DNA from 2 places in the uncultured Pseudoramibacter sp. genome. Region 1 is predicted to be linked to the other one. Evidence: predicted binding sites of a transcription regulator. Region 1 holds the regulator's gene; the other holds the start of a gene.
What was found. Region 1 encodes Rex, which represses fermentation and respiration genes when NADH is low (regulators of the CRP and FNR family bind a similar motif). Its sites were predicted from a motif close to ATTGTTAANNNNTTAACAAT; they were not measured.
Positions count from the first base shown of each region.

Region 2: QZX60_RS00920 (acetyl-CoA C-acetyltransferase) is a predicted target of Rex. The motif match lies at 1,439-1,458, and genes of this name have one in related genera.

Region 1 is NZ_CAIFFF010000002.1:56,386-62,385, forward strand. Features, by position in the region: gene QZX60_RS01515 (small multi-drug export protein) at 1-398, opposite strand, end outside; gene QZX60_RS01520 (ATP-binding protein) at 522-1,247, shown strand; gene QZX60_RS01525 (Uma2 family endonuclease) at 1,285-1,833, opposite strand; gene QZX60_RS01530 (GTP pyrophosphokinase family protein) at 1,851-2,690, opposite strand; gene QZX60_RS01535 (TIGR01212 family radical SAM protein) at 2,718-3,686, opposite strand; gene QZX60_RS01540 (hypothetical protein) at 3,788-4,198, opposite strand; gene QZX60_RS01545 (redox-sensing transcriptional repressor Rex) at 4,281-4,949, opposite strand; tRNA gene QZX60_RS01550 (tRNA-Leu) at 5,055-5,138, opposite strand; gene QZX60_RS01555 (hypothetical protein) at 5,281-5,556, opposite strand; gene QZX60_RS01560 (recombinase family protein) at 5,804-6,000, opposite strand, start outside.
Region 2 is NZ_CAIFFF010000001.1:186,936-192,935, reverse strand. Features, by position in the region: gene QZX60_RS00925 (enoyl-CoA hydratase-related protein) at 1-140, opposite strand, end outside; gene QZX60_RS00920 (acetyl-CoA C-acetyltransferase) at 180-1,364, opposite strand; gene accB (acetyl-CoA carboxylase biotin carboxyl carrier protein) at 1,819-2,298, shown strand; gene accC (acetyl-CoA carboxylase biotin carboxylase subunit) at 2,303-3,730, shown strand; gene accD (acetyl-CoA carboxylase, carboxyltransferase subunit beta) at 3,727-4,599, shown strand; gene QZX60_RS00900 (acetyl-CoA carboxylase carboxyltransferase subunit alpha) at 4,636-5,607, shown strand; gene QZX60_RS00895 (beta-ketoacyl-ACP synthase III) at 5,637-6,000, shown strand, end outside.

The sequences.
Region 1 (6,000 bases):
AAATCCATTTCAATAAGCGAGGCAGCCAGACAGCCCGTCCAAACCCCTGTCCCTGGCAGAGGAATGGCAATGAAAATCATCAGCCCCCAGAACTTATATTTGGTAATGCTTTTCGATTTGTTGATGCCACGAGTATGCAGCCATTCTGCGAAACGTCCCAAAGCGCCCTTTTTCCCTCTCATCCATTTTAAAAACGCCGGTAAAAATTTTAAAATAATCGGCGCTGGAACGATCGAGCCTGCCCATGCAAGCAAAAAGGTCTGCAGATAAGGCATGCGCATCAACAATGCGCCCACTGGAATCGCCCCTCTGAGTTCAACGATCGGAACCATTGAAATAATAAAAACTTCAAGCCAATTCGGAAGAAACGAAAAAAATTGTATAATTGAATGTGCCAAATCAATGCTCCTTTTTGTATTGTTTCCTCATTCGTGTTAAAATGACAAATGCTATGACATATATTTTACACCAAAAAGGATAAATTACAATTGATAGTTTACTATTTAAAGGATCGTTAATCTATGAAAAAAATATTAGGACCAATGCGCCGTGCTATTCAACAATTCCATATGATCGAAAACGGTGACCGCATCGCGGTAGGGTTGTCTGGTGGAAAAGACAGCATTGCTTTGTTGGCAGCACTAGCGCGATATCAAAAATTTGCACCTGTACAATTTGATCTTGAGGCTGTGACCATTGACGCTGGTCTTGAGGGAATGGATTTTTCTCCGCTCATCACCTACTGCCACGACATTCATGTCCCATATACAATATTAAAGACGTCGATTGCAACTGTTGTTTTTGACATTCGCAATGAATCGAATCCATGCTCTTTATGCGCGAGAATGCGCCGCGGCGCATTGCACAATCTGTGCCGCAGGCTCAACTGTAATAAATTAGCGCTGGGGCATCATGCAGATGACGCCGTTGAAACTTTTTTCCTAAGCCTTTTTTTCGAAGGCCGCATCAATACTTGTCAGCCCGTCACTTTTTTGGACCGAAAACAGATCACCCTCATCCGTCCTTTGATTTTTGTCAATGAAAAAGATATTATCTACGATTCAGAGTGCCAAACATTGCCAATCATTGGATCAACCTGTCCCGCAGACGGATTTACAAAGCGCGAAGATGTCAAAAACTTTATCGCCAAAATGTGTGCCGAGATTCCGGATTTAAATAAAAAAGTTTTATCTGCCATTCAAAATCCGCACCCTTTTATTCCATGGGTAAAGAATTCAAAAAAATAGAAGCATTCTAGCGCGTAGAATGCTTCTTCTATATCCCTTATTGTGCCTTAAAAATACTCGAAAACGAAATAAACAGGTCCCGATAAATCGAAACTTTAATTCTTTGAGGAGAATTGTAAATCTTAGGAATAAAAGCGTTTTTCTTAAAATTATATTCCAAGATTACCTGTTTTTGAGGATCAATGATCCAGTATTCCTTTACGCCTGCTTCAGCATAGATCCCCGTTTTCATCAAATAGATCATTTCTTCTTCTTCTGGAGTCACAATTTCAATCACCCAATCTGGGAATGAGCTGCCATTGACAGTGACCGAAAGTGAAGGGCGCAGCTGCGTATTGTGCATCTGCCCCACCATCAAAACCTCATAAGAATCCGACAGCTGGTCGAGTGGGCGATGACTGAGATGATACTGCTTCAAAATTGAAGACAAATATTTGATGATCGCCTTTGCGGAAGGGTCTGTCGTATTTTTAGCGTATTCTTCACCATTAATAATTTCTCCCTGAGGGGTAAAGATCGGTTCCTCCTGCGCATTTTGTTCTGTCATAACCGCGTCTGCAGCAATAGAATCGTGATTGTTATCCATTTTTATCTTTTACTCCTTTATTTCATCTCTTTAATGTGCCCAACTTCTGATTCAATTTCACGTTTTAATAAAATAAGCTGAATCAAATCTTCCTGAACTGATATGCGGTTGAATTCCGAATTGTATTCATCAGCCAGCTCTGGCCTCTGAAGACGGCGCAGTGTTTCAATATTTTCAACAATATCGTTCACGGTGCTCGACTTCATTCTAAACAATTTCTGGGCTGACAAAATTTCATCTCGAATCGTCGACATTTCCGTATCCAACGACTGGACTGTATTCGCTGTTTTCGTCAAGCGTTTTTTAATCACTTCCGGTAGTTTAGCTTTATACTTGTAATTGAGCGAATGCTCGACAACCGCCCAAAAATTCATGGCGAGAGTTCGAATTTGAATTTCTACAAAAATTTCTCGATACCCTACACTGCTAAAAACCGGATATTTTACAATAATATGATAACTTTGATACCCGCTTTCCTTTGGCTTTCCTGCTCCGCTGTGAAAGGCCGAACGGTCCTCTCCTTGAAGATAATTCTTCACTTGATAGATCGTTAAATCCTTATTATTGCGCGAATAAATCATATCTGCCACTTCGTAAATATCTTCAACAAATTGACAGATAATACGAATGCCTGCAATATCGCGGATTTTTTCCTCTACATCGTCGACTCGGTAATGGTATTTATTAATTTTTTCCAAAATACTTGACAGCGATTTAACGCGCCCTGTAACAGATTCAATCGGTGAAGTTTCTCCCAGTTGTGCGCGTTGATCCTTTAAATGATTGAACTTAAGCAGCAATTCATCAACTGCCTGCTGATAAGGAATTAATATGCGTTGCCAATCCTTCGCTTTCATCTCTCTCCTCTTCTCTCCTATTATAACTTACAAAACAATTTTTCCAATAAGTTTCTGTCGATTTTTTCGATAAACGCAGCCTTGCGTCAAATGCTGGTCACGCATTCGATCGATTAACATTTCTCTGATTTTCCACCAGCTGATATGCCAGTTTGTCTGGATTGAATCCTGCTCAGGGATGCGCCCAATAACGCGTTGCAGGGCAATATCCGGCGCTAAATGCGTTAAAAATAGGACGACGCGATCGATATAATCGTCAACACTTAATAGCTGTACTTGATTTTTTTGGTACATCTGAGCCAATTTCGTTCCTCGTTCCACGTAAAGCGCGTGGCACTTAACGAAATCTGTTCTTAATACCGAAATCAATTCAGCTCCCTCGACAGCATCCACTTCGTCGTCCCAAGGTAAATCCAAAATCATATGGGTGCAAAGTTGTAAATGATGCGCCTTGATCCTTAAAGCCGCATCGACATAATCGGAAAGTGAATGCTGCCGATTGAGAATACGCAGTGTTTTCGCATTGATTGTTTGAAGCCCAAGTTCGATACAGATATCAATATGATTATCTTCGCTAATTCGGTTTAAATAATCCAATTGCTGATCACTGATACAATCCGGTCTGGTTGAAATGGCGATGCCTGCAATTTGTTCCCCCAAACAAGCTTCAATATGAGACTTGAATGTTTCAAAATCGACATAAGTATTTGAAAAATCCTGCAGAAACGGGATGAATAAATTGGCGTGATATCGCTTGCTAATATAAGCTTCATTCCTTTTGATTTGATTTTGAATGGAGATCGATGCTGAAAGCGTTTCATTCCCGGCCCCTTTTTCTCCGCAGAAGATACATCCGCCATAAGATAACGTACCGTCTCGGTTTGGGCAGGTCCCCCCTGTATTGACAGGTATTTTATAAACCTTCTGCCCATAGCGTTTTTTTAACCATGACGCATAGGTTAAATACGGCAAATTCGTTTGATATGGATCCTTCATGTAAATCTTTCTAAATATCTCCACAAACAGATAACGCCGAATGTATGAGATTCACACAATCGGCGTCTTGAATAATCCCGTTAATAGACAAAAAAGCGAATTTATTTATAATTTTTTATGCATTCCGGAATTTCGTTTTCGTCACAGCTCAGGCTCAGCACGAATTTCACATCCTGCTTTTTCTGAATAACATCTAAACGTTTCAATAGACCTTCAACATCTTCCGGTCCATCTGCATCCAGAATTCTTAATAAATTATCGATATAGACTGTATCAACATCGTAATTGCTGCCTAAAACGCCACAGATAAAACCGAACAATTCATCTTCTCCTTTAATGCCAAAGTCGTCACTATTGATGAAACGAATTTTCGTATCAACTGTTACGCGATATTTATCTCTGTCATTTATAAAAAGAATTTGACCTTTGGAAGTTTCAAGTTCTGCATTCGCCATGTCGATCATTTTTTTCGTCTTGCCGCTTCCCTTTGCTCCATATACAAATTCAATCATTTAAGACACCTACTTTCTACGTTGTTATTTTTATTATAACGGTGAAAACGATATTATTCAATGCTTTTTTTTGCCTTTTTCCTTATTGCTTACGGCTCAGCATATATGTTAATGTATATAAACTGTCCGAAATATTGACATCCTCAATCATGACATCGTCGGGCAGTGTCAAATCGATCGGAACAAAATTCATAATGCCTTTTATGCCTGTCCTCACAACTTGATTGGCCACACTTTGTCCAATGGCTCTCGGTACACATAATATCGCAATATTAATCATATTTTCCTTAACGTATTCATCAAGATAATCCATATGGAAAATCGGAACGCCGTCATGGGTCTGACCTACCTTCTCAGAATCAATGTCAAACATGGCACGTATCCATATCCCTTCATTCCTAAAGCCTTCATAATGAGAAATTGCGTGGCCAAGATTACCCGCACCAATAATAACACAGCGATAAGGTCGATTTAGCCCCAATAAATCGTGGATTACATCCTTCAGTTCCTGAACTCGATAGCCGTATCCTTGCTGCCCGTAGGCACCAAAAGAATTCAGATCTTGCCTAATCTGAGAGGCTGTCAGGCCCATCATTTTCGACAATTCCATCGATGAAATCTTCTGAAATCCCCTTTCATTCAAGTCGGTCAAAAATCGATAATATTTGGGCAATCTCCTGATGACACTCATCGATACTTTTTTTGAATTTTTTCGCATACGCGCTCCATTTATCTCTAAATATGCAATCATTTAATTTGATTGTTATAATTATAACAAAAGAACCTTTATAAATCAATTAGGCATAAAAAAACTACTTAAGACATCTTAGAGAGACTTAAGCAGTTCAATTCAAAATGGTGCGGATGAAAGGATTCGAACCTTCATACACGAGGTACCAGATCCTAAATCTGGCGCGTCTGCCAATTCCGCCACATCCGCAGGCAACACAAGATATTATATGATTATCTGTGATATGAACAAATATTTACTATATACGCATAAGATATTTTAATTCTACACGTCAGATCACCATAAAATAACAAGCTTTAATTATCTTATTATATTATGGTCAAGACGTCAATTAGAAATTTAAGAAAACATTATTTTTAATATCTATATTAATGCTCTTTTGGTATAAATCCACGTCTTGAAATGGTACACAGTAGTTCAAGAACATATCAAAAGCATAATTAAATAGCTCTGTATTATAGTAACGTTTTAAAATTGTTTCTCCTATTATTTCTCTTTGGGAACACGTCAGATCACCGTCATTGTACAAAACATCTAGCGTGTAAAAGATATTTTTTATATTGCTTTTTTCAGTTTCCAGAACATGATTATTATTTACTTTTAACATTTTTTACTCCTATCATAAATAAATCACTAGTAACCATAACTAAATAGTATCTAAATACTTAGTTTTATAGACAAAATAACACTAAAATGGTACTTTATTGTATTAAATCATTCATATATCACCTCCTGTTAATTAATAAATCTATCTAAATAGGATAATACAAGCATTGTTTTGTTAATAAATTCTGTTTGGTATTCTGTTATGAAGGCTTATTAATACCTCTATTATTAAATACCAAAGGGAAATATTATTGTTTGTATTCTTTTACCCGTCTGTAAAATGTTGACTTTGATATATTAAGCTTTTTTGTAGCTTCTACGCCTGTTATTTCTCCTGCCTTCCATTGTTTATATACAGTCTGGAACAGTTCTTTATTAATGTCTATTGGTTTACGTCCTTTATATTTTCCTTGTTCTTTGGCTATTGCAATACCTTCTTTTTGTC
Region 2 (6,000 bases), on a different contig from region 1:
CGGATCGTGTCGTAATCAACCGCATCAATCACTTCTTCGAGGTCGTTCAGGACCTGAGTGTTTAAAGCGTTGAGTGCTTTTTCACGGTTGATCGTGACGATTCCGATTAAATCTTTAGCTTCGTATGTAACAAAACTCATATTGCCACTCGACTTTCGTAAGTAGTTTCTAAAGCGAGCTTACTGCAGGTTTTCCCAAGCAGAAGCAACACCCATACCACCGCCGACGCAGAGTGATGCGAGACCTTTCTTAGATCCTCTCTTCGCCATTTCGTACATCAGGGAAACAACGATTCTTGCACCGGAGCAGCCTACCGGGTGGCCAAGAGCGATACCGGAGCCGTTGACGTTGCATTTATCCATGTCGATGTGCAGGTCGCGGATGCAAGCGATAGCCTGAGCAGAGAATGCTTCGTTGAGTTCGATCAGATCGAAATCATCGATGGTTAAGCCTGTGCGGTCGAACAGTTTACGGCAAGCGTGGATCGGACCTAAGCCCATGACTTCTGGTTCGCAGCCAGCTGATGTACCGTTGATCCATCTCATTAACGGTTTGCAGCCGAGTTCTTTAGCTTTTTCAGCAGACATCATAACGAGAGCAGCAGCCCCATCGTTGATACCGGAAGCGTTAGCAGCAGTGATGACGCCGTCTTTCTTGAATGCCGGACGCAGTTTGCTGATGCTTTCCATTGTAACGCCTTTACGCGGATGTTCGTCTGTATCGAAAACAAATTCTTTCTTGCGCTGTTTTACAGTGATTGGCACGATTTCATCTTTGAAGCGGCCAGATTCGATAGCTGCGTTAGCTCTTTCTTGAGACATAACAGCGATCTTGTCGCATTCTTCACGAGTGATGCCGTATCTTTCAGCGATGTTTTCAGCGGTAACGCCCATGTGATAGTGATTGAAGGTATCTTCCAGACCATCAGAGATCATCGTATCGAGGAATTCGCCAGCGCCCATTCTGTAACCATAACGGCCGCCTGGAACGACGTACGGAGCTCTTGTCATGTTTTCCATACCACCAACGACAACGACATCTGCGTCGCCAGCTGTGATCATGTCAGCACCGAGGTTGATGCACTTCATACCAGAACCGCAGAGGTTGTTTAATGTTAAAGCTGGTTTTTCAACAGGAATGCCTGCGTAAACAGCAGCCTGACGAGCAACTGACTGGCCCTGTGCAGCCTGAAGGACACAGCCCATTAAAACTTCGTCAACGTCATCTGGCTTGATGCCTGCACGGTTGACCGCTTCTTTGATAACTGTTGAACCCAACTGGACAACAGGTACATCTTTCAAAGAACCTCCCATTGAACCGATAGCCGTACGGCAACCGCTGACAACTACAATTTCCTTAGCCATAAATTTCCCTCCATAAATTAATTTACAAAACTAAAATGTGAGTGTTCACATTGTTATGGTGACCCTAGCGGGTCTCTGTTAAAACTATAACAATCATATCATACTTTATGAATTTGTCAATAAGATTTCATTATTTTGCAAATTATTACTCTTTTTATTTTACCGTTTTTAAGAAAGATTCAATTCAAATAAAAGGGTTGCAGTCTTTCTACATATTATATAAAAATTTTCGGCCTTCTGCATCAAGTTCAATTTAAATTTTCTAAAAATTAAAAATTTTCTTTGATATGCGCTTATCTTATTTTTTTCTGCGCATGATCTGTATTTCATGCTATAATGTTGACGAATATCTAAAAATTTTTAAGCAATCCAGGTGGAAAGCAAATTTTCATCTTTTATTTACAAATCAATTCTGGAATCAATTCTTATTGAAAAGATTTTACACGGAGGCAGTATGGAGTTTAACGAAATTCTCGAATTAATCGATCGTTTTGATCAAAGCGACGCCGTTTCATTAAAATGGACCCACGAGGGCGACGCGCTCGTTCTGAAAAAAGCCGGCGCTTATCCGGCAAAAGCGGTGGCAGCCGCCGCTGCACCAGCCGTTGTGCCGGCCGCTGCGCCCGCTGCACCGGCGCCAGCGCCTGCAGTCGATGCACCGGAAACAAGGGACACACCGGAAGCTGAAAGCGCCGGCGACACGATCAACGCGCCGTTGGTCGGCACCTTCTATCAAGCGCCGTCACCAGATGACCCGCCTTACGTCAAGTCCGGCGACACCGTACATCAGGGTGACACGGTCGGCCTCATCGAAGCGATGAAAATGATGAGCGAAATCCCGGCGCCCTTTGACTGCGAAATTCTCGAAGTGCTCAAAGAAAACGCCACGATGGCCGAATTCGACGAACCGCTGATGCGCGTCAGAAAGCTGTAAAGCCATGTTCCGTCGAATACTCATTGCCAACCGCGGCGAAATCGCGGTCCGCGTGATCCGCGCCTGCACTGAAATGGGCATCGAATCCGTGGCCGTCTATTCCACTGCCGACAAAGACTCGCTTCACGTGCAGCTGGCCACCCGCGCGGTCTGTATCGGTCCGCCGCCAGCTAAGGACAGCTACCTCAACGAAAACGCGATCCTTCAGGTCGCCAAATCGACCCGGTGCGAAGCCATCCACCCCGGATATGGCTTTTTGTCTGAAAATGCCGACTTCGCCGACCGCTGTGCCGAAGAGGGCCTCGTCTTTATCGGGCCCTCCGGTGACGCCATCAGAAAAATGGGCGACAAGGCCGCGGCCCGCGAGCTGATGCAGGCAAACGGCGTCCCAGTCGTGCCCGGCAGCGACGGCAGCGTATCCCTCGAAGAAGGGCAGAAGATCGCTGACGAAATTGGCTACCCGGTTCTGATCAAGGCCGCAGCCGGCGGCGGCGGACGCGGCATGCGCAACGTCGACCGTCCCGAGGATTTCGCCGCAAAATTTGCAGAAGCCCAGTCCGAAACCGTCGCCAATTTCGGTGACGACCACATGTACGTCGAAAAGTTAATTCAAAATCCCCACCACATCGAATTCCAGGTGATGGCCGATACCAAGGGCCACGTCGTGCACTTCGGCGAACGGGAATGCTCTATCCAGCGCAAACACCAGAAACTCATCGAAGAGAGCCCGTCCCATCTGCTGACGCCGGAGGTGCGCGAGGAAATGGGCGCAGCCGCGGTGAAGGCAGCCAAGGCCGCCAATTACGCGGGCGCCGGCACCATCGAATTCGTGATGGACGACGATCTGCACTATTACTTCATCGAAATGAACACCCGGATCCAGGTGGAACACCCGGTGACCGAACAGGTGTGCGGCGTCGACCTCGTCCGCGAACAGATCCGCGTCGCCGCCGGTCTGCCGCTGTCCTACGAACAGAAGGACATCCACCAAAAAGGCTGGGCCATCGAATGCCGCATCAACGCGGAGGACCCGATGAACGATTTCCGTCCTTCTCCAGGCAAAACGAATTTCGTCCACTTCCCCGGCGGGCCAGGCTGCCGCATCGACTCCCTGCTCTACAACGGCTACACGATGAACCCGTTTTACGACAGCCTCGTCGTGAAAATCATCGCGTCCGGCAATTCTAGACTTGAAGCGATCCAGCGGATGCGCCGCATGCTCGAGGAACTGGTCATCGACGGCTACCCGACGACCGCAGAGCTGTGCTACCTGATCATGCACCACACCGCCTTTGTCCACGGCAATTACAACACCGGCTTCATCGAAAGCGAGTACGACACCCTGCTCAAGTGGAACCGGGTCGGCGCCGGGCTGGACCCCATCGACATCGGCGATACCCAATTATCTAAAGATGAAGGAGATCGATCATGAGCAGCAACCCATTTCAAAAGCGCCGTGAAGAAATCTTCAACCTCAAGGCCCTTCGGGAACGGCGCAGCATCACGACGATGCCCGACGCGATCCCGATTCAGCAACGCACGACGATTTGTCCCAAGTGCGGTCACGCGCTGACCCTGGACGAGCTCGAAGCCAATCTGCACGTCTGCCGCTGCGGCTACCACTTTCCGATCGGCTCTCACTACCGCCTCCAGCTCACGATGGACCCAGGCACGATTCGGGAAATCGCCAAGGGTGTCAAGCCCTTCGACTGGCTCCATTTCCCAGGCTACCCGGAAAAGCTCAAGGCACAGCGGAAGAAATCCGGCTCCACCGAAGGCGTCTCCGCCGTGCGCGGGAAAATCGGCGGCTACCCTGTAGTCGTCGCCGCGATGGACACCCGCTTCTTCATGGGCTCGATGGGCTCCGCCGTCGGCGAACGCATCACCCAAGCTATCGAATTGGCTGAACGCAAAAAATGGCCGCTGATCTTATTCTGTGCCAGCGGCGGCGCGCGGATGCAGGAAGGCATCATCAGCCTGATGCAGATGGCCAAGACCAGCGCCGCGATGGAACGGCTCTCCCGTAAGGGTGTGCTGTCAGTCATCGTGCTGACCCACCCGACCACCGGCGGTGTCACAGCCAGCTTCGCGATGCTCGGCGACATCACCCTCGCCGAACCCGGCGCGCTGATCGGCTTCGCCGGCCCCCGCGTCATCGAACAGACCATCGGCGAAAAGCTGCCGGAAGGTTTTCAGCGCGCGGAATTCCAGCAGGAACACGGTTTTGTCGATCAAATCGTCCCCCGGCGGGACATGCGCAAGACGTTGATTCAGATCCTGCGCCTGCACGACCGCTCCTGAAAAATCCATTAAGATTTAGATAAGAGAAAGGAAAAGATGACGAATCAAGACAATTCGAATCTTTCGGTCCGCGAGCTTGAAACGCGGATCGACCGCCTGGACAAACGTATCCAGGACATCGGCGATCCCATCACGCCGGCCGACGTCGTCCAGCTTCAGCAGCTTCAGCGCGACCGCGACGAGCTGCTGCACCTGTGCGCCAACCCGACACCGGTGGACCGCGTCTACCTGGCGCGCCACCCCGGCCGCCCCGGCGTGGTCGACTACGTCGCCCATTTATTCACCGATTTCTTTGAACAGCGCGGCGACCGCCTTTACCGGGAAGACCCGAGTATTTACGGCGGCATCGCGATGTTCGACAACCACCCGGTGACCGTCATCGGCACCCGCAAGGGCAAAACCCTTCAGGAAAACCTCGCCTGCCATTTCGGCATGCCCTGCCCGGAAGGTTACCGCAAGGCCAGACGGCTGATGCACCAGGCTGAAAAATTCAAACGGCCAATCATCACCTTCGTCGACACCGCCGGCGCTTACCCTGGCAAGGAAGCTGAGGAAAACGGCCAGGGCGAAGCCATCGCCCGCAATCTGGCTGAAATGAGTCAGCTGCGCGTGCCGATCATCGCCGTGTTCACCGGCGAAGGCGGCAGCGGCGGCGCTTTAGCTCTCGGCGTGGCCAACCATTTGATCATGCTGGAAAACGCGATTTACTCGATTTTAAGCCCTGAGGGCTTTGCCAGTATTCTCTGGAAGGACCCCAGCCGCAGCGACGAGGCCTGCTCGGTCATGAAGCTCACCGCTCAGGATCTCTACGACCTGAAGGTCGCGGACGAAATCGTCAAAGAACCCCTTGGCGGTGCGCACCGCGACCCCGACGCCGTGTACCACGCGCTGCGCGGCGCGATCCGCAAAAACCTGCGCAGCCTTTCGCGCCTGAGCGGCAGCGAGCTGGTCAACCGCCGCATCGCCAAATTCAGGGCGTACGGCATTGTCGATACGAGAAATTCGTAACCCCCATTGAAAGTTGAGGCTTTAATTTTATGAATGGCATCAAAATTATCGGATCGGGATCGGCCGTCCCGGATAAGGTCGTCACCAACGACGATCTCGCGCAAATTGTCGATACCAGCGACGCCTGGATCTCTGAGCGCACCGGCATCCGCACCCGACACTTCATCGAAAAGGACGAGACCGCGTCGGACCTGGCGATTCTCGCGGCCAAACGTGCCCTCGCCGCCTCCGGCATCGCACCGGAACAGATCGGCGCCGTCGTCGTGGCTACCATTACCGGCGACACGACCTCCCCGAGCACGGCCAACCGCGTCGCGCTGGCGCTGGGCGTCCAGCCCAACACGCCGAGCTTTGACATCTCCGCGGCCTGCTCCGGCTTCGTTTACGCACTAA